DNA from 3 places in the Brochothrix campestris genome. Region 2 is predicted to be linked to each of the others. Evidence: riboswitches for the same ligand, from Rfam matches in the RefSeq annotation. Region 2 holds a riboswitch; each other region holds the start of a gene.

Region 1 (6,629 bases), 700 kb from region 2:
ATTATGAAGTGAACAATTTGATACGTTTTGTGAAAGTGCAGTAGCAGACGTTTGGATGGAAGAGGGAATGATATGGAAAATAAAAATAAAGGCCAACGGATTGACTATGGTATTATCGTCACGATGTTATTGTTTGCGGCCGTTAGCTTAATCGCAATTTATACCGCCTTAAATACGGATCCAGCCTATGGTCGTTCATTGGTTATTCGCCAAGGGGCATTTTACATAATCGGAGCAGTCGCAGTTGCTGTAATTATGCGGATTGATCGGGAACTCATGATTAAACTGACCCCGTATTTATACGTATTTGGGCTGTTTATTTTACTACTCGTCCTTATTCCTGGCATCGGTGTCGAAGTCAATGGGGCACGTAGTTGGATAAAACTTCCAGTTGTTGGGCAGTTTCAACCAGCTGAATTAATGAAGATTTGCCTCGTATTAATGCAAGGTAAAGTTATTATCGAACATAATAAGGCGGCTAAAATTAGAACAGTCAGAACCGACTGGGTGTTATTGTTTAAAATATCACTAACATCGTTCATTCCATTTGTCTTAATTTTACTGGAGAACGATTTAGGAACCGGCTTAGTTATAATGGCGATTACGCTAGGTATGTTTATCATTTCAGGGATTACGTGGCGGATTCTCTTACCCTTGATTTTAGGCGTGTTCTCATTAGGCGCAGCGATGATTTATACTGTAATGGTTAAACCAGAATGGCTCGCATTGATTGGTTTCAAACAGTATCAATTTGGACGAATCACCTCGTGGTTGGATCCTTATTCATCTGCTGATTCAGATGGCTATCAATTAATTTTAGCAATGCAAGCCATCGGATCGGGTGAAATTACCGGTTATGAAGGCACGAATGGAATGGCATCAATTCCCGAAGGTCATACCGATATGATTTTTGCGATGATTAATCATCACTGGGGCTTTATTGCCGGCAGTATCGTTATTGCCTTGTTCTTTATTCTCGTCTACCAAATTATTGGAACAGCCTTGGATTTAAAAGATGAGTTTTACGCGGTTATTTGTACCGGTGTTGTGATGACAATTATGTTCCATGTGCTTGAAAATGCCGGGATGACAATTGGCTTGCTACCGATTACAGGGATTCCATTGCCATTTATTAGTTATGGTGGGACCTCGCTCGTCGTTAACTTGTTAGGGATAGGTGTCATAATGTCGATGCGTTTTAACTCACCTGATTCAATGTTTTCGAAAGAAGAAAAAGAAACTGATATTGCCTTATATGATGTTAAGAAACGAAAATAATAACTGCCGTCAGCACCTTCCTTACAGAAAGATGCTGGCTTTTTTTATTCAGAATCTTTCCGCTAAAAGGTTGTCCAAATACTAAAAATCAACTATGATAAGGATAGAAACAGAAAAAAGAAGAGTGAGGGATAATAAATGATTAAATTTTATGAATACCCTAAGTGTACGACGTGTAAGAAAGCCAAAAAATGGTTGTCTGATAACGATGTCGCTTTTGAAGCAATTGATATCGTAGAAGAAACACCGACTGCCGCACAATTAAAAGCAGCCTTTGAGAAAACAAACTTACCAATCAAACGTTTTTTCAACACAAGTGGTCAAAAATACCGCGAATCAAACTTAAAAAATAAGATTGATCGCATGACAAATGATGAAATTTTCGCCTTACTTGCAACTGATGGGATGTTAATTAAACGTCCATTAGCAATCAGTGATGAGATGGTTACCTTAGGTTTTAAAGAAGAAGATTACGCGCGTTTTTGGAAATAAAACTAAACTAACTGAAAAGGGGTTTTTTAATATGACTGATTACAAAGCTTATAAATACACAGAGGAACATGAATGGGTAAAAAAAGACGGCGATAATTACTACATCGGTATTTCATTACATGCACAAGATGAACTAGGCGATATCGTTTTTGTTGAAGTTCCTGAAGTCGATGATACAATCGAAAAAGGCGATTCATTCGGAAGTGTTGAATCTGTTAAAACAGTCTCAGAACTTTATGCACCAGTTGGTGGTACCGTTGTTTCAGTCAATGAGCTACTTGAAGATGAGCCTGAAACGTTAAACCAAGATCCGTATGAAAAAGGTTGGATTTGTGCATTAACCGATGTTGATGAGGCAGCTTATAATGAGCTACTAACATATGAACAGTACGAAGCATTTATCGCAGAAGCATAAAAGAGAGCAATAAAAGTGAAGGCAGCAGGCATAACTTCGCAGATGTTGACATGTGAAAGAAGCGCGACTAATGACAGTCGCTGACTTTCGCATCAAATATCCCAGCTGTTAGCTTATTCAACGCTCAAATCAAAGCAGTTTAATTCCACTTTGACTATCATCTGAAATCATTCAAGGCGACAGACGCTTTGAATGATTTTTATTTTAAGAAGGAGGGATGTCATGCAAGAGTGGTACGAACCCTCATTTCATGAAGCAAGGGAACAGCAGCGCGCCTTTGCCGTCTTGTTTTACACACCGATGTGTGGCAGTTGTCACGTCGTGGAACGACAACTCGATATTATTGCAGAGACAGTTCCAGAACTGACGTTAGTTAAAATGAATCTCAATTATTTACCGAAAATCGTGCAAACTTATCAAATTCAAAGCGTTCCAAGCGTGTACCGCTTTGATACGAACGGTGTCGTCAAGCGCCTCACCGTGATTGATAATGTGACCGAATTGTATCGTGAGTTAATAGTGCTAAAAAAAAAGTGAAACAGTGATTGACTTGTGTAGCGCAAGCCTTTATAATTACGTTAATAAGTATAACTTTATATGATATTTCTTATCAAGAGTGGTGGAGGGACTTGCCCGATGAAACCCAGCAACCCCATGAGAATGGACGGTGCTAAATCAAGCTAAGTGAGTGATCACTTAGAAAGATGAGAAGCGGGCTATTCTAATAATAGACGTTTCACATCTTTCTGAAATTCAGAAAGATGTTTTTTTATGCTTAAAAAGCGGTTAATAAGAAAGGTTGGAGCAGATGATTAAATTAGAAAATGTCAGCAAGACGTTTCAAACGCGCAACGGTGCAGTAGACGCTGTTAAAAATGTTAGTTTTGAGATTGAAACTGGCGAAATTTTCGGAATAATCGGCTATTCGGGAGCAGGTAAAAGTACGCTTATCCGGATGTTTAATGGCCTTGAAACACCAACAGCCGGTAATATTCAGTTAAATGATATCGCCATTTCAAATATCCAAGGGGCAGACCTTCGCAAGGCACGCCAAAAAATCGGCATGATTTTTCAACACTTTAACTTGTTATGGTCACGCACAGTCGCCGAAAATATTGCGTTTCCATTGGAAATTGCTGGTGTGAAAAAAGCAGAACGTGAGCGTCGTGTAGCTGAACTGATCCACTTAGTTGGCTTAGACGGACGTGACAAATCGTATCCCGCACAACTCAGTGGCGGTCAAAAACAACGGGTCGGCATTGCCCGAGCGTTAGCCAATGATCCTGACGTGTTGCTGTGTGATGAGGCGACCAGTGCGCTCGATCCACAGACAACAAGTGAGGTACTCAACTTGTTAACCGATATTAACAAACGTCTTGGCTTAACAATTATCCTAATTACGCATGAAATGCCCGTTATCCGTAAAATCTGTAACCGTGTCGCAGTGATGGAAGGCGGTAAAGTCGTCGAATTAGGCGAGGTCTTGACGGTATTCCAAACACCACAACAAGAAATCACCCGTCGTTTCGTCTCGCAGGCCACTGATGATACCCAAACAGCTGAGATTGAACAAATGTTGATTGAAACGTATCCGACCGGTTTACTAGCGCGCTTAGTCTTTACAGCCTCACAAACGACGCAGCCAGTCATTACCGACTTGGCGAAAAAATTCGACATCGATATTAGCATTTTACATGGATCGATGACACAAACACGCAACGGTGCGTATGGTTTCCTCTTTATCCAACTGGTTGGGGCCGAAGCGAACATTGCAGCAACGAAAGCATACCTAGCAGAGATTGACGTCAGAATGGAAGTGATTCGTGCATGAATGAATTAATGGAAAAATGGTTACCGAATATTAGCTGGTCAGAAGTATGGACGGCGACGCAAGAAACGTTAATTATGACAGTTATCTCAATCGTCTTTGTCTTTATTTTAGGCCTGTTACTCGCGTTACTCTTATTTTTAACACGCGATCAAAGCAACATCTTCATTAAACTAATCAATTGGGTGTCAGTGGCCTTCGTTAATATTTTCCGCTCGATTCCGTTCATCATCTTAATCGTCCTCCTGATGCCATTTACGAAAACCATCATGGGAACAGTCATTGGTACTGCGGGCGCATTCCCGGCCTTGATCATTTCAGCGGCACCATTTTATGCCCGCCTCGTTGAAATCGCCTTCGTTGAAATTGATAAAGGTGTGATTGAAGCGAGTCGTGCAATGGGTGCGAGTCAATGGACGATTATTCGTAAAGTATTATTGCCTGAAGCGATGCCGGCCATTATTTCTGGCTTAACCGTAACGACGATTTCATTGATTGGCTACACGGCAATGGCGGGGGTTATCGGCGCTGGTGGTTTAGGAAACATGGCTTACTTCACTGGTTTCCAACGCTCACAAAATGATGTGACATTTGTAACAACTGTTATTATTTTAATCCTCGTCTTTATTATCCAATTTATTGGCGATAAGATTACAACGAAACTTGATAAACGTTAATTAATTAAATGGGGGGAACAAACATGAAAAAAATCATTTTAAGTCTTGTTACTGTATTAGTACTTGTCACCTTAGCTGCCTGTGGTGGCAATGATGACGCCAAAAAAGACAGTGCTAAACTGGTGGTCGGTGCCTCAAACGTGCCGCACGCTGAGATTTTAGAAAAAGCAAAACCACTCCTTGCAAAAGAAGGGGTCGAACTTGAAATCAAAAAGTACCAAGATTACATTTTACCAAATAAACAATTGGCATCAGGTGATTTAGATGCCAACTATTTCCAACATATTCCTTACTTAGAACAATACAACAAAGATAACGAGACCGATTTAGTCAGTGCCGGCAAAATTCATATTGAACCGTTCGGTATTTATTCAGCTAAATTCAAAAAAGTCAGTGATATCAAAGACGGTGCGACGATTTTAATTAGTAACAGCACAGCTGACCAAGGACGGATTTTAATGTTACTTGAGCAAGAAGGGCTCGTTAAAATTAACGACAGCATTAAAGATAAAGTCACAGCTACAATTAAAGATATTGACAACATCAAACACTTGAAATTTTTAAATCAAGTTGATCCTGGCCTCTTGGCACAAGCGTATAAAAACGAGGAAGCTGATTTATATGCCATCAATACTAACTATGCGATTGATGCGGGCTTGCAACCGACAGAAGATGCGTTGATTCTTGAAAATTCTGACTCACCATACGCGAACATTGTAGCGGTGAACAAAGCAGATAAAGACAATGCTAATATTAAAAAATTAATTAAAGTATTGCACTCGAAAGCAATTCAAGACTTCATTACTGACAAATATGAGGGTGCGGTTTTACCAACCAAGTAACGATATAACAATAGTGTGGGAGTTCGCTCCTTCGCTATTTTATATATAGTTCAAAAAGAGTGAATATTCGCAATATTTATCAATTAGGAGGAATGGGATATGAAAAAAGCAATTTTAGTAATTATTAGCGCCATTTTATTAGTGGTATTGGCAGCATGTGGGTCAGCCGATGCGACAGCCGAGAAGAAAGAGAAAACAACGACGTTAGTGATAGGGGCATCTAACGTACCGCATGCCGAAATTTTAGAAGAGGCAAAACCAATCTTGAAAAAAGAAGGTATTATCTTAGATATTAAAAAATACCAAGATTACATCTTACCGAATAAAAACTTAGCAGATGGTGAATTAGACGCCAACTACTTCCAACATATTCCCTTTTTGGAGTTATCGAATAAAGAAAACGACACAGACTTAGTCAATGCCGGTAAAATTCATATTGAGCCCTTCGGTATTTACTCATCGAAATACAAAGATGTGGCTGATGTCAAAGACGGCGCAACCATTTTAATTAGTAATAACGTTGCTGAACATGGTCGTATTTTAATGTTATTAGAAAAAGAAGGCTTAGTGAAGATTAACGATTCAGTTGAAAATAAAGTCGATGCGACCCTCGATGATATTGAAAACACGAAACACTTGAAATTCTTAAATCAAATCGATCCAGGTTTACTTGCAAAAGCCTATAAAAATGACGAGGCTGATCTTTATGCCATCAATACGAACTATGCGTTAGATGCGGGCTTGAAACCAACGGAAGATGCCTTAATTTTAGAGGATGCTGATTCACCGTATGCAAATGTGATTGCGGTTAATGCCAAGGATAAAAACAAGGCAGCCATCAAAAAATTAGTTGCAGTTTTACAATCAAAAGAAATCCAAGATTTTATTACTGATAAATATGAAGGTGCCGTTGTGCCAGTGAAGTAGATAGCACTGGCACACGCATTTTCCTGAAAGCTTGACGATTCGTGTAGCTAGGATTTTTCAGTAATGAAAGGAGAGACGTTACATGTCTCTCCTTTTTTAATGTGGATCAAGAATTTATCAATTTAAAAGGCATACAATGTTTTCGTAATTTGTTACAATAAGGGTATGAC
Region 2 (6,629 bases):
GTAAAGAATTGGGCGTTCATGCGATCGTAGTCGGTAGTGCGATTACACGTCCTAAATTGATAACGGAAACATTTGTAGCAGAGATGAACGAAGTACAGTAGGTTAAATAAACACCGCTACCTAATGGTAGCGGTGTTTTTATTTCTTTAAAGTAGCTAACGTCAGGTCACGATTCGCTTTGAAGGTCTTATCTTCTAATAAACGATAATAGATGACATCGAAGATAAAGTGAATCGATAGTTGGCTATTGATAAAACGCTCATCGGCAATGGGAACAATGCTTGATGTAAAGAGGACGCCGTCACAACTGTTAGTGAGTGCGGTATAATCTTTAATCGTTAAGGCGAAAATAGTCGCTTGATTCGCTTTAGCAAACTCGGAGGCACGGATGATGGCTTCTGTTGTACCTGAATTTGAAATGACGACTAAGAGGTCGTTTTTTGTGAGAAGACTGGCGCGCATGACCATTTGATGAGGATCAGTTTCAGCATCGATACTAATACCCATCCGACTTAAATGATTTTTAAACTCAATTGCGCTTAAACCTGAACTGCCAATGCCACACACGAGAATACGTTGGGCGGATTTGATATGATTAATGAATTCAATCAAGGCTTTTGATTCAAGGAGGGCAGCTGATGATTGCAAGATTTGGTTGTAGTACGAGACAATTTGGTTGGAACCTAAGATAGCGGTATCAACGGCAGTTTCTTGTAATAACATTGTTTTTAGTTCAGCAAAGCTACGGTATTCTAACTTATGACAAAATCGCGAAATTGCTGCATTCGAGGTACCAATCTCCTGAGATAACGTGCTGATTGAAGCGGTCGTGACAGACGTGGTATTGTGAAGAAAATAATCAGCTATCTTTTGTTCGTTATTAGATAAGACACGAGAATTGCGGGCAATTCGATTAGCTAAGGTCATTGTGTTCATCGAGGATCTCCTTTCAGCGTGACACTAGATAGCTTTAGTATAGCGTAAACATGGAAGTCCTGCTATAAAAGATAAACGCTGTTCTAGGTCGTTACGACTTGTTCGCTCGGGATTACGTACCATCAGTACGCGTTCCGTCACTCGCTCATCGTGCCTACTAGTACGAAAGTAATTTAAAGCCGTTCTAAACTGCAATGTTTGGAGAAAATAACGTCTCGACTATTTCCCGTCACTACTTTTCCATGAAATATCATAGAAGTTAGCTGATTAAACGCGAGGATATAACAACGTTTCTTTTCAGTCAAGTTATCTTGTAGCCAAAGTCACTTGAACTAATGTTCAAAGTAAACGCAATTTAATTCGACTTTCTCTACAATCTGAAGCGCTAAGCAATCGTTTTGCTTAGCGCTTTTTATCTCGTATTATTTTTAATAAAACAATGTTTACTTCTTTAGGCGGCGGGCAATGAGGCTACCGGCTGATTGCAGAAGTTGAACGATAATAATTAAGAGAATTAAGGTGACATACATCATTCCTGGCTGGAAGCGGAGGTAACCGAATTGATACGCTAAGTCGCCAAGTCCACCAGCACCAACAAAACCGGCCATTGCTGTTGCACCAATTAAACCAATCGTAGCAATGGTTAAGCCTAGAATAATGGCTGAACGTGATTCACGCACCATCACGAACCAGATGATTTTCCAAGTCGCGATACCCATTGATTGATAGGCCTCAACAACCCCTTTATCAACCTCTAATAAGGCTGATTCAATTAAACGGGCGATATAGGGAGCACAGTACACAACTAACGGTACGATTACCCCTTGTACTCCAATAGTTGTGCCGGCAACTAACTTTGTGAACGGAATCAAAAAGAAGAGCAGAATGATAAAGGGAATCGAGCGAATAATATTAATAATCGCATTGGCAATCGTGTAAGTGATTTTATTTTCAGCGTGTCCACCTTTACGTGTAAGTACTAATAAAATCGCCAGTGGCACGCCTAAAATCACCGAGATAACGAGTGAGATAGCAGTCATTTGTAAAGTTGCAATCAACCCTTCGAGAATCGTGGGGCCCCATTCAGAGAAAAAATTAGACATTAAGGACACCTTCTTTCGTAACGATAATGGCTTGGCTTTCTAAATAGGTAATTGTGTTAGTAATGTCAGCTGTGCGACCTTCTAAGTGGACAATCAAATTCCCAATCGCTTCGTTTTTAAATTGATCGATGCCACCAGCGATAATATTTGGGACGACATTAAAATGTTTACTAACATAAGCTAAAGCCGGTTGACTTGCTGCATCACCGACGAAGGTACATTGGATTAAGACACCTGTTTGATCAAACGCGCCGACGATTTTTTCAGGGATTTTATACTTCGCTGAATTTTTCAAGAAACTTTTTGTAACAGTTGAGCGTGGTTGTGTAAACACTTCGACGACTGTTCCTTGTTCGACAATTTCACCGTTTTCCATCACAGCTACTCGATCACATAGGCGTTGAATCACACTCAGTTCATGTGTAATTAAAAAGATAGTGAGGCCGAGTTTTTCATTAATTTCGAGCAGTAACGCTAAAATTGATTCGGTTGTATTTGGATCAAGTGCACTGGTTGCCTCATCACTAAGTAAAATTTCAGGTTCGTGAGAGAGCGCACGGGCAATCGCCACCCGCTGTTTTTGTCCGCCCGATAGTTGTGCTGGGTAAGCGGTAGCTCGATCGCTAAGACCGACAATGCCTAAATATTTTTCAACGCGCTCAGCGATGACTTCTTTTGATAGACCTGTTAATTTTAACGGAATCGCAATGTTGTCATAAACAGTGGCCGTTGTTAAGAGATTGTAGCCTTGAAAGATCATTCCGATTTTTTGGCGTGCTTGACGTAAGGCGATTTTATCTAAGACTTGTAAATTAACACCGTCAATGAAAACTTGCCCTGTAGTGGGTGTTTCTAGCAGGTTAATACAGCGGATGAGCGTGCTCTTGCCGGCACCGCTGTAGCCAATTACCCCATATATTTCACCAGCATTAACTTGGACGGAGACGTCTTTTAAAGCTGTAATCACTTTTTTATCGACAGTATAGTCTTTTGAAATGTTTTTAAGTTCAATCATGCTCTCGTCCCCCTATATCATTACCATGTTGTAACAACTGATCCTTTGAATTGTTTAGCGATATACGCTTTAACTTCGTCAGAGTGGTAGTATTTTTTTAACTTTTTAACAATCGCATCATCTTTATTTTCGATACGAACAGCAAAATAGTTAGGGTAAGGGTTATCAGTTAAAGGCTCATGATAAATTGCATCGTCTTTAATGTTTAAGCCAGTGCCCATGGCAAAATTTGTGTTGATCGCAGCCGCTTTTACTTCACCTAAGTGTTTTGATACTTGAGCAGAATCAAGTTCAACGATTTCTAAGTTTAATTTGTTTTCAACAATGTCTTTTTTAGTCGTATTTTCACCAGCTTTATCTGACAGCTTGATAAGTCCTGCTTCTTCAAATAATTGAAGGGCACGTAATTCGTTGGCAGGGTCATTAGGAACGGCAATTTTATCGCCTTCCTTAATATCGTCAATGCTCTTGATTGAGTCAGAATAAATCCCAAGCGGGAAGGCAACTGTTGCAAACACTTCGGTGATTTTAAAGTCTTTTGACTTGATTTGATTTTTTAAGAACGGTAACGTCTGGAAGCTGTTGGCGTCAAGTTCGCCTTGATCTAAAGTTGTATTTGGTGTGTTGTAATCACTAAACACTTTTAACTTGATGGTAACGCCATCCTTTTTAGCAACTTTGGCAACTTCTTTCATGATTTGTTCGTGGGGGCCGCCGGTAACACCGACTGTGACTTCTTTATCATCGAGTGCTTTGCTACCGCCACCGCAGGCTGCCAATGTGAGTAAAACTGCTAAAATAACGAGTGAACCGAGTGTCTTTGTCAATTTTTTCATAAAATAATTCCTCCTGTTTGTCTGTGTATTGGTAAAAAAAGGTAATAAAAAAGACTTCTCAAAAAGAGAAGTCGGGTAAACGCTACTTCTCTTATCTGCCAAAATCAGTCACCTGATTTTGTTGGAATTAGCACCTCATCAATTGATATTGATAGGTTGCCGGGTTTCATAGGGCCAGTCCCTCCACCACTCTGGATAAGAAATCTTATTTAATTGTAAGGCCTACTACTGTAGGTGATAACTAAAAGTATAGCGACAAAAAAACAATATGTCAATCTCTTTTGAATATTCTGTCAATATATTTCAGAAAAATAAAACAGACTGTCGTTCGTATCTTTTGAGAAGCGTTGCTAAAGATGGTAAAATAAAGTCAGATAGAAAATTATAAGGGGGAAAATTTTGAAGAAAATTATTAGTATTTTAACAGCAGTGGTTATTTTAATGACACCAGTAGGCTCTCAGATGATTAATCTTGTCACTCCAGACAGTTATCAAGCGTCTGCCGTCAAAACAGTGAGTGCCAAAATGCGAGGTGGCGGTTATCGTTCAACCAACCGTTCATATAACACCAATAGCAACAAGGTGAAAACAAACTCAACAAAAACAGCAGCAAACAAAGCAGCAACAAATAAAGCAGTTACGGCCAATAAAGCGAAGGCTAAAAGTCGTTTCGGTGGTTTCTTAGGCGGAATGATGTTAGGTGGACTTGCCGGAATGTTATTCGGAGGCTTATTAGCTAACATGGGCGGGTTTGGTAACATCATCGGGATGATCATTAATATTTTAGCGATTTTAGTAATTCTTCGTCTTGTGATCATGCTCGTTTCGCGCATGCGTCAAAATAAAAAAGCTCAAGCAACATCTGCAGGTGCTTATACAGATGCTCGTCACATGAACCGTGATGAGGAAGTCCAAACCAATTATCAAAATGCAATGGGTGGTGCGTCAGCAACGACTGATGATAGCGATATTGTGTTAAACGAAGATAATATTTCTAATGCGGTTATCGATTTCTTTTCATACGAGAAACAAATTAACATGTATGAAATGCAAGTATCTTTGACCTATGACGAAAACAAAGGTTTTGGCGCAGAGGTGTTAAACACTTCGGGTAGCATCATTCAATCACTCGATCACTTCTCATTAATTCAAGCGATTCGCTACTGGGCTGAAAAAGAAACCGATTTAGACCCTAATATGGGTATTAAATTAAATTTCAATGAAAACACAGGTATTACGGCAGTTATTAGTTAAACTGTAGCGAAATAATAAGCTGAGGCACTCTAACAAATGGTTGGAGTGCCTTTTTAATGTCATCCATCTTTGAATTTAGTTTTGACAGTGCTAAAATGAAGATATTGAGTAGTGAACGGAGGCGAACGCATGGAACAAACGAAGAAGGTCTACCTAGAGTTAATGTTAGCGATGTTACGTACAGGTATTTTAGGTTTTGGTGGTGGTCCGTCGGTGATGCCCTTGTTTCAACATGAGGCAGTTAAAAAGTATCACTGGATGAACGAAGCTGACTTTGATAATACGTTAGCAATAGCGAATGTGTTGCCGGGTCCAATCGCGACAAAAATGGCAGCTCATCTGGGCTATGAACGAAAAGGTTGGCTCGGAGCTATTTGGTCGGTATTCTGGCATATATTACCAAGTACAATCGCGATGGCTGCCTTTATATCGATGGCAAATGTTCTTAGTCATTCAACAATCGTGCAAGGCATCATTGCGGCTGTAACGCCAGTTGTGTTTATGATGCTTTTATTAATGGGGTATCGTTTTGCGAAGAAGGCTTATGAAGGCCTAGGCTTTATTTTAACATTGATTGCCTGTGTTTTAGCAGCAGTCTTACTGTACTATATTCATCCAGCCCTCGTTATTTTTATCTTTATTATCTATGGCACACAACATTATCGTGTCGCTAAAGGGGGTGCTAAGTAATGCTGTTATTGTGGGAACTATTTAAGTCGTTTTTTCTGGCGAATATTTTTGGTTACGGCGGTGGACCAGCTTCGATTCCACTAGTTTATCACGAAGTTATTGATAAGCATCAATGGATGAGCGAAACCGATTTTTCGAATGGGATTGCGCTAGCTAATGCTTTACCGGGGCCGATTGCTACGAAAATTGCAGCGTCAGTCGGTTATCCTGTTAGTGGCGTGCTCGGTGTGAGTGTAGCAATTTTAGCAACGATTGTCCCATCCGCGCTCTTAATGATTATCATCTTCAAACAACTGGATAAGTATAAAAAATCAAAGGTGTTGCTCGGAGTAATGCTACTTGTACAACCTGTTGTAGCAGTGCTGATGTGGAAAGTTACCTATACAATGGGAGCAACGGCCGTGAGCCAATTGGGATGGTTGCAATTTGGAGTGTTAGCCGTACTTAGTTATATCGCCTTAGAACGATTGAAGTGGCATCCGGCCCTCGTTATTCTAGTCGCGGCTGTATATGGTGGAGTAATCATCGCATAAAAGTGAAATTAATTTATCTAGCAACGTATAAATTGAGGGGTTCGCTTGAACTATTTTCACAGAAAAAGACGTTTGATGAAACTTTTTCTACAAGATGGAGCTTAACAGTTAGTTGCTGTTAAGCTTTTTTTAGCAATTGTGTAACGATGATACCGACGCAAATACCTAGTGTGTCAATCATCACATCGGTAACTAAAGGTGTCCGATTGGCAGTAAAGGATTGATGCCATTCATCAGATATAGCAAAGAAGATTAGGGTCAA
Region 3 (6,629 bases), 1.0 Mb from region 2:
TTGGGATGAGAATGTCCGAAATGTACTCGTGCCCCAACAGTATAAGTACCGCGAAGCTGAGCTCAACCGGCTTTTTTTAGCTGATTTCACTTTTGGGCGGGTTGATTTAATGGCTTATTATGAGGAATTCAGCGGTTTGCCTATTACAGCGCACAACACCGCCGATTTAGCTGTCAATCTGATTTACGTTGACGATAAGCAGCCTTATTTTTCGTATGGCAACGACCTCCCTTTATGGTTACCGAATGCATTCGCCATTGTTGAAACGGGTAATACAAGCCCGCTCGACTACAGTTGGTATTTTTCAGGTAACGTCTATTTTGAAGCCCATGGTGATCCATATGCCACGCTTTTTCCAGCGATTCAACGAACGAACACGGAGGAGTTAATTCGCAGTGTTAGCTCGGTCTATCATCGCAAGGGGTTTATTATTCAACTGCTTAATGAAAATCAAGTGAAAATTGGCTTGTTTGTCGCACTGCTAATTGGGAGCTCTTTCTTACTAACGTATACCTTAACAGCCCTTTATTTTAAACGGAATCAACGACGGATTATGATTGCCCACTGCCATGGTGATTCATACGGACAAATACATCGCCGCTTTTTCACGTTACTCCTTAGTTTAAATGGGGTGTTATTAGTGGTGATAGCGCTGCAAGCAGACGTGAACGTACTGGTGAGTTTTTGCTGTTACGTGTTGTTAGAAGCCTTGTTGATATATGGTCTGCACCGCTACTATGAAAAGCGTCAATTGGCGGAGAACTTTAAGAGGGGGAGTTAAAATGATTGAAGCGCAAAAACTGACGAAAAAATTTGGTGATCACGTGGTCATCCAGCCGCGTTCATTCACAATTGCCGCGGGAGCGTTTGTTGTTATTACGGGACCGAGTGGCTCGGGTAAAACAACCTTGTTAAACATATTATCTCTGTTAGAGCAACCGAGTGGCGGTGTGCTGAGACATCAAGGGCGAAGTCATTTGTCGCGCCGGGAGATACGACAATTAAAACGGGATGACTACGCCTATTTGTTTCAAAACTATGGTCTGATTGAAGAAGAATCGGTCTCGTTAAATTTGCGGATGGCAATGAGGGGCGTCGGCAAATACGAGCAGACAAAGCGGATGGACCAAGCCTTGCAAACGGTCGGTTTACAAGGTTACGAACAGCGCCCTGTTTTTCAATTAAGTGGTGGGCAACAACAACGCGTTGCACTAGCTCGTGTGCTTGTTAAACAAGCGCGGTGTATTTTTGCGGATGAGCCCACTGGCAATTTGGATGAGTCGAACCGCGAACGGGTGTTTCGTCTGCTTAAAGGTTTGCATGCGAACGGGACAACCATTATTTTAGTGACGCATGATCCCTATATGGCAAAACTGGCGACGAAAACTATCAACCTATCGAGAAACTAGAGGTGATCATATATAGCAATACGATGTTTAGCGGTATACGCAATTATCATTGCACTTAATTAATAGCCTGAGCTGAAATTAATCGCACTCGTTGGTTCAGCTAAAATGAGCAACCGTGGCATATTTGCTAAAATGAATTTGCCTCATAAGGTCAGGTTCAATTTGAAGATAGCATCCCAATCAGAGTGGTGGAAGGATAAATGATTACAGTGAAAAAGGCTCCTCAATCGAACAGAGGAGCCAAATAGTAGCGCAACAGTTAAAGTTTGTTATAATAAACAGTGGCAGAAATCAATGGTGTTTGTGATTACACGAATCAGGCGATTTTGTCTTTTTCGTGCGTAAGGAAAAGGTTTCAGGTACCATATCGATGCCACCAGGGTGAAGCGGTTGGCATTTAATAATACGTTTCAAGGCTAAGTAGCCCCCTTTAATGGCACCGAATTTTTGTACCGCCTCAAGTCCATAAGTCGAACAGGTCGGGTAAAAACGGCAACTAGGTGGAAACAATGGTGAAATTAATTTACGGTAACCTTTAATTAAAAATAAGAAGATGTGTTTCAAGCGAATCAACCTTTCAAACGTTTCATATGCGTTTATTGTACCTTAAAATAAACAATCTGACGTCTGTTTTGATTGGTGATTATGCAAAAAAGGGGAATGACAATGATAGAATATACCGATTTAACAGGTGAACAAGTAAAAATGACTTTTCAAAAAGATGGACTGGGCACGGATATAAAAGATATTTTAGTTATACCATACTTAGGCGACAACAATTGGCTTTTAACCGAGAATATCGTGCGCGGTCTGGAATTTCCTGGTGGTAAAATCGATCCAGGTGAATCGATTGTGACGGCAGTTAAACGTGAGTTATGGGAAGAAACAGGAGTCCATCTAACCCCGGCCGATCAGTGGCATTTCATTGCCGATTATCAATTTAAGGATAAGAAGCGGGGACACGTGATTAAACGAGCATACGTTATTGAGCTTGCGACTTATATCGAAGCACCGATTCCAGCTGAGTTCGAAACGATAGCGGTGCATCAGTTAACGACAGTCGATTACGAACAATTTGATGCGGCACGCCTAAGCTTTTACATGAAAGATGCGGGGATGGCGACACTGTGGCAAAAAGCAAAGCAAATTGTCGGCTGTTAATTTAAGGCATTGACAAGGTAAAGGTAGTTTGAGATAATAAGCACATATCATGATGAAACAATTATGAATCTTATCAAGAGTGGTTGAGGGACTGGCCCTGTGAAACCCAGCAGCCTACACAAAAGTGTAAGGTGCTAACCTGTGGCAAGATAGTGTACTATCTTGGACGATAAGAGCAAAGGTATAGCTATAAGTCTGCTATGTTACCTTTTCTCTTTGCGGAGAAAAGGTTTTTTTTATGCGTATTTATCACGGGATACAGAGGATGATATAAGCGTTTCACGAGTGATAATTAAAAATAATGGAGGAATAACAATGACAAAAAACCGTCATCTTTTTACATCAGAATCAGTAAGTGAAGGACACCCAGACAAAATGGCCGATCAAATTTCGGATGCGATTTTGGATGCCATCTTGGCAAAAGACCCAATGGCTCGCGTAGCCTGTGAAACAACAGTTACAACAGGAATTGTGCTCGTTGCAGGGGAAATTTCAACGACAACCTACGTTGACATTCCTGCCGTTGTACGTCAAACGATTAAAGAAATCGGCTATACCCGTGCAAAATACGGCTTCGATGCCTCAACTTGTTCGGTCTTAACAGCAATCGATGAACAATCACGAGACATTGCTCAAGGCGTTGACGAAGCTAAAGAAAGTCGCGATGGTGAAATGAACGATGACGAAATTGACGCTATCGGAGCAGGAGATCAAGGCTTGATGTTCGGTTTCGCAACAAATGAAACAGAAGAATTAATGCCACTTCCTATTTCGTTAGCACACCGTTTAGCTCGTCGTGTAGCGCAACTACGGAAAGAAAACATCGTTGATTATTTACGTCCGGATTCAAAAACACAGGTAACTGTTGAGTACAATGAAGATAATACACCGCAACGTGTCGATACAATTGTTATTTCAACACAGCATCATCCAGACGTGTCGCAAGAACAAATTCATGCGGATATGCGTGAACTTGTGATTAACGAAGTCATTCCGGCTGAATTAATTGATGAGGATACGAAATACTTTATTAACCCAACTGGTCGTTTCGTTATCGGTGGGCCACAAGGGGACTGTGGTTTAACGGGTCGTAAAATCATTGTCGATACTTACGGTGGTTATGCCCGTCATGGTGGTGGTGCTTTCTCAGGTAAGGATGCTACTAAAGTCGATCGTTCAGGTGCTTATGCTGCGCGTTATGTTGCTAAAAACATCGTAGCAGCTGGACTGGCAGACAAGGTTGAAGTGCAGGTTGCTTATGCAATTGGTGTCGCTAAACCGGTATCAATTTCAATCAATACATACGGTACAAGCAACTACTCTGAAGATCAGTTGATTGAAGCGGTTAATGCAACGTTTGACCTGCGACCAGCTGGTATTATTAAGATGCTTGACTTACGCCGCCCAATCTATCGTCAAACAGCTGCATACGGTCACTTCGGTCGTCTTGACTTAGACTTGCCGTGGGAAAAAACAAATCGTATGAACGCGCTTAAAACAGCACTCACAGCAAATAGCTAACCAATCTTTTATTCGATAATTAATCTCTTTTCACAACCGTTCATTATGAATGATACTGTGTGAAGAGATTTTTATCTTTCAGGAGGCTTGCAGATGAAGAGGGACTTAAAAGGTAAATGGTTCGAATTATTACAAATGGCTGAACAAGAACCTTATTTTCAGCAACTGCAACAATTTTTAGCGACACAATACACCGATGAGGTGGTTTATCCGCCTCGGGAGTTGGTTTTTAAAGCGTTGGAACTGACACCGTTTGAAACGGTTAAGGTTGTAATTTTAGGGCAAGATCCTTACCATGGTGCCAATCAGGCAGAAGGTTTGAGCTTTTCAGTTAAAAGCGGTTTGCCTGTGCCTCCGTCATTACGGAATATTTATAAAGAATTAGCTGATGATCTTGCAATACCGGTGCCAACCGATGGCAGTTTAAGTAATTGGGCGACACAGGGTGTCTTGTTACTTAATACGGTTTTGACAGTCAGGGCGCATCAACCTAATTCACATAAACAACAAGGGTGGGAACAATTCACAGACAGTTTAATTGCTGCCTTAAATGAACGAGAACAACCCGTTGTCTTTATTTTATGGGGCAAGCCGGCCCAACAAAAGCGCCAACAAATTGACACTGAGCGTCATTTTATTATTGAAGGGCCTCATCCAAGCCCATTGTCGTCGTATCGTGGCTTTTTTGGAAGCAAGCCATTCTCGCAAACGAATGCGATTTTGGAGAATATCGGAGTGGAACCGATTGATTGGTCATGTCTTAAACAAGAACCGATTAATCAACAGGGAACACTGCTATAAAGTTGTGATAAATCGCGTAATTGCTCGATTATCTGCGTCGTGATGCTAGTGTTTAGGGGCTTAAATGTGCTATTATTAGGATAGTTATTGACAAAAAGATTAAATTACAAGGTAGTTTACGTATAGGAGAGAAAAATATGTGTGGATTTATAGGATGTATTGATAATAAACCAGTGGCAATCTCAGCTGATGATAAAGCAATCTTTGAAAAAATGAATCAATTTATTGAACACCGCGGCCCAGATGATGAAGGGTATTTTTATGAAAATCATGTGGCGATGGGTTTTCGTCGTCTAAGTATTGTCGATGTTGAAAATGGTCACCAACCATTAGCTTATGATGATGGTCGCTATTGGATATTATTCAATGGTGAGGTGTATAACCATGTCGAATTACGGGCACAATTAATCGCTAAAGGTCATACCTTTAAAACAGAAAGTGACACAGAAGTCATTATTGCGATGTACGCCGAGTATAAAGAAGAAGCCGTGAAACAATTACGTGGTATGTTTGGTTTTATGATTTGGGACCGAGAAGAAAAAACAGCCTTTATTGCTCGTGACCATATTGGAATTAAGCCAGTTAACTACGTTGAAGTAGGCGATAAATTATACGTGGGTTCCGAGAAAAAAAGTCTGTTGTTAGCGATGGATAAACAAGCGATTGATGATGTCAGTCTGCAACATTACATGACCTATCAATTTGTACCAGAGCCGGCTTCAATGATTAAAGAGGTACATGCCTTAGAGCCTGGTCATTATATGATTAAAAGAATGAACGAACCACTCGAAATTAAAGCATATTGGAAACCAACCTTTGCACCGGTTGATAAACCAGAAACAGAGTATGTCAAAGAATTACGTGAAGCATTATTGGATTCTGTCAAAATTCACATGCGTAGTGATGTTCCTGTCGGCTCATTTTTATCAGGTGGGATTGATTCGACGATTGTTGTCGCTTTAGCAAAAGAATTCAACAAAAACATCGAGACTTTCTCAGTTGGCTTTGCCCGTGAAGGCTACAGTGAAATTGATGTGGCACAAGAAACGGCTGAAAAATTAGGTGTGCCTAACACAAGTTATGTCATTACACCGGAAGAGTTTATGGAAGAATTACCGAAAATTGTTTGGTACTTTGACGAACCGTTAGCGGATCCAGCAGCAATTCCACTTTACTTTGTTTCTCGTGAAGCACGTCGTAAAGTGAAGGTCGCGCTTTCTGGTGAAGGTGCCGATGAATTGTTTGCCGGTTACACGATTTATAACGAACCTAATTCGCTCGCGATGTTCGATAAGATTCCTAAAGTCGGTCATAAATTATTACGTGCGGTTTCAAAAGTTATGCCTGAAGGGATGAAGGGTAAAAGTTTCTTAGTGCGTGGAACAACGCCACTAGAGGAACGTTTTGTCGGCAATGCTTTTATCTTTAACGAGAATGAAAAGAAAATTTTATTGCCAAATTACTTAGAAGATGCGCGTTATACAAATGTAACAGCGCCGTTGTATGAAGCATCGAAACACTTGGATCCAATTCAACGGATGCAATATGTCGATATGCATACATGGTTACGTGGGGACCTCTTATTGAATAATGACCGCATGTCTATGGCGAATTCACTTGAAGTGCGTGTGCCATTCTTAGATACAAAGGTGTATGATGTGGCTAAACGGATTCCGTCATCTATGACAATCGCCAACGGCACAACTAAATCGATTTTACGGAAGGCATCAGAATCAT

The links. Region 2 has a riboswitch for S-adenosylmethionine ahead of ACJYYY_RS10450 (MetQ/NlpA family ABC transporter substrate-binding protein). Riboswitches for the same ligand answer to the same signal wherever they lie in the genome.
Region 1: it holds a riboswitch for S-adenosylmethionine, as region 2 does, so the genes downstream of both, ACJYYY_RS02520 (methionine ABC transporter ATP-binding protein) here and ACJYYY_RS10450 (MetQ/NlpA family ABC transporter substrate-binding protein) in region 2, are expected to answer to the same signal.
Region 3: it holds a riboswitch for S-adenosylmethionine, as region 2 does, so the genes downstream of both, metK (methionine adenosyltransferase) here and ACJYYY_RS10450 (MetQ/NlpA family ABC transporter substrate-binding protein) in region 2, are expected to answer to the same signal.

The regions. Positions count from the first base shown of each region.
Region 1 is NZ_CP175511.1:478,378-485,006, forward strand. Features, by position in the region: gene ACJYYY_RS02495 (8-oxo-dGTP diphosphatase) at 1-44, shown strand, start outside; gene ACJYYY_RS02500 (FtsW/RodA/SpoVE family cell cycle protein) at 73-1,278, shown strand; gene ACJYYY_RS02505 (Spx/MgsR family RNA polymerase-binding regulatory protein) at 1,417-1,770, shown strand; gene gcvH (glycine cleavage system protein GcvH) at 1,802-2,185, shown strand; gene ACJYYY_RS02515 (thioredoxin family protein) at 2,408-2,722, shown strand; SAM riboswitch class I at 2,790-2,896, shown strand; gene ACJYYY_RS02520 (methionine ABC transporter ATP-binding protein) at 2,994-4,016, shown strand; gene ACJYYY_RS02525 (methionine ABC transporter permease) at 4,013-4,690, shown strand; gene ACJYYY_RS02530 (MetQ/NlpA family ABC transporter substrate-binding protein) at 4,714-5,532, shown strand; gene ACJYYY_RS02535 (MetQ/NlpA family ABC transporter substrate-binding protein) at 5,632-6,459, shown strand.
Region 2 is NZ_CP175511.1:2,104,511-2,111,139, reverse strand. Features, by position in the region: gene ACJYYY_RS10470 (N-acetylmannosamine-6-phosphate 2-epimerase) at 1-101, shown strand, start outside; gene ACJYYY_RS10465 (MurR/RpiR family transcriptional regulator) at 139-936, opposite strand; gene ACJYYY_RS10460 (methionine ABC transporter permease) at 1,380-2,039, opposite strand; gene ACJYYY_RS10455 (methionine ABC transporter ATP-binding protein) at 2,032-3,054, opposite strand; gene ACJYYY_RS10450 (MetQ/NlpA family ABC transporter substrate-binding protein) at 3,075-3,890, opposite strand; SAM riboswitch class I at 3,979-4,092, opposite strand; gene ACJYYY_RS10445 (DUF2653 family protein) at 4,290-5,144, shown strand; gene ACJYYY_RS10440 (chromate transporter) at 5,274-5,834, shown strand; gene ACJYYY_RS10435 (chromate transporter) at 5,834-6,367, shown strand; gene ACJYYY_RS10430 (VanZ family protein) at 6,486-6,629, opposite strand, start outside.
Region 3 is NZ_CP175511.1:1,073,950-1,080,578, forward strand. Features, by position in the region: gene ACJYYY_RS05350 (DUF1430 domain-containing protein) at 1-781, shown strand, start outside; gene ACJYYY_RS05355 (ATP-binding cassette domain-containing protein) at 783-1,409, shown strand; gene yidD (membrane protein insertion efficiency factor YidD) at 1,701-1,973, opposite strand; gene ACJYYY_RS05365 (NUDIX domain-containing protein) at 2,076-2,570, shown strand; SAM riboswitch class I at 2,638-2,746, shown strand; gene metK (methionine adenosyltransferase) at 2,886-4,091, shown strand; gene ACJYYY_RS05375 (uracil-DNA glycosylase) at 4,185-4,892, shown strand; gene asnB (asparagine synthase (glutamine-hydrolyzing)) at 5,030-6,629, shown strand, end outside.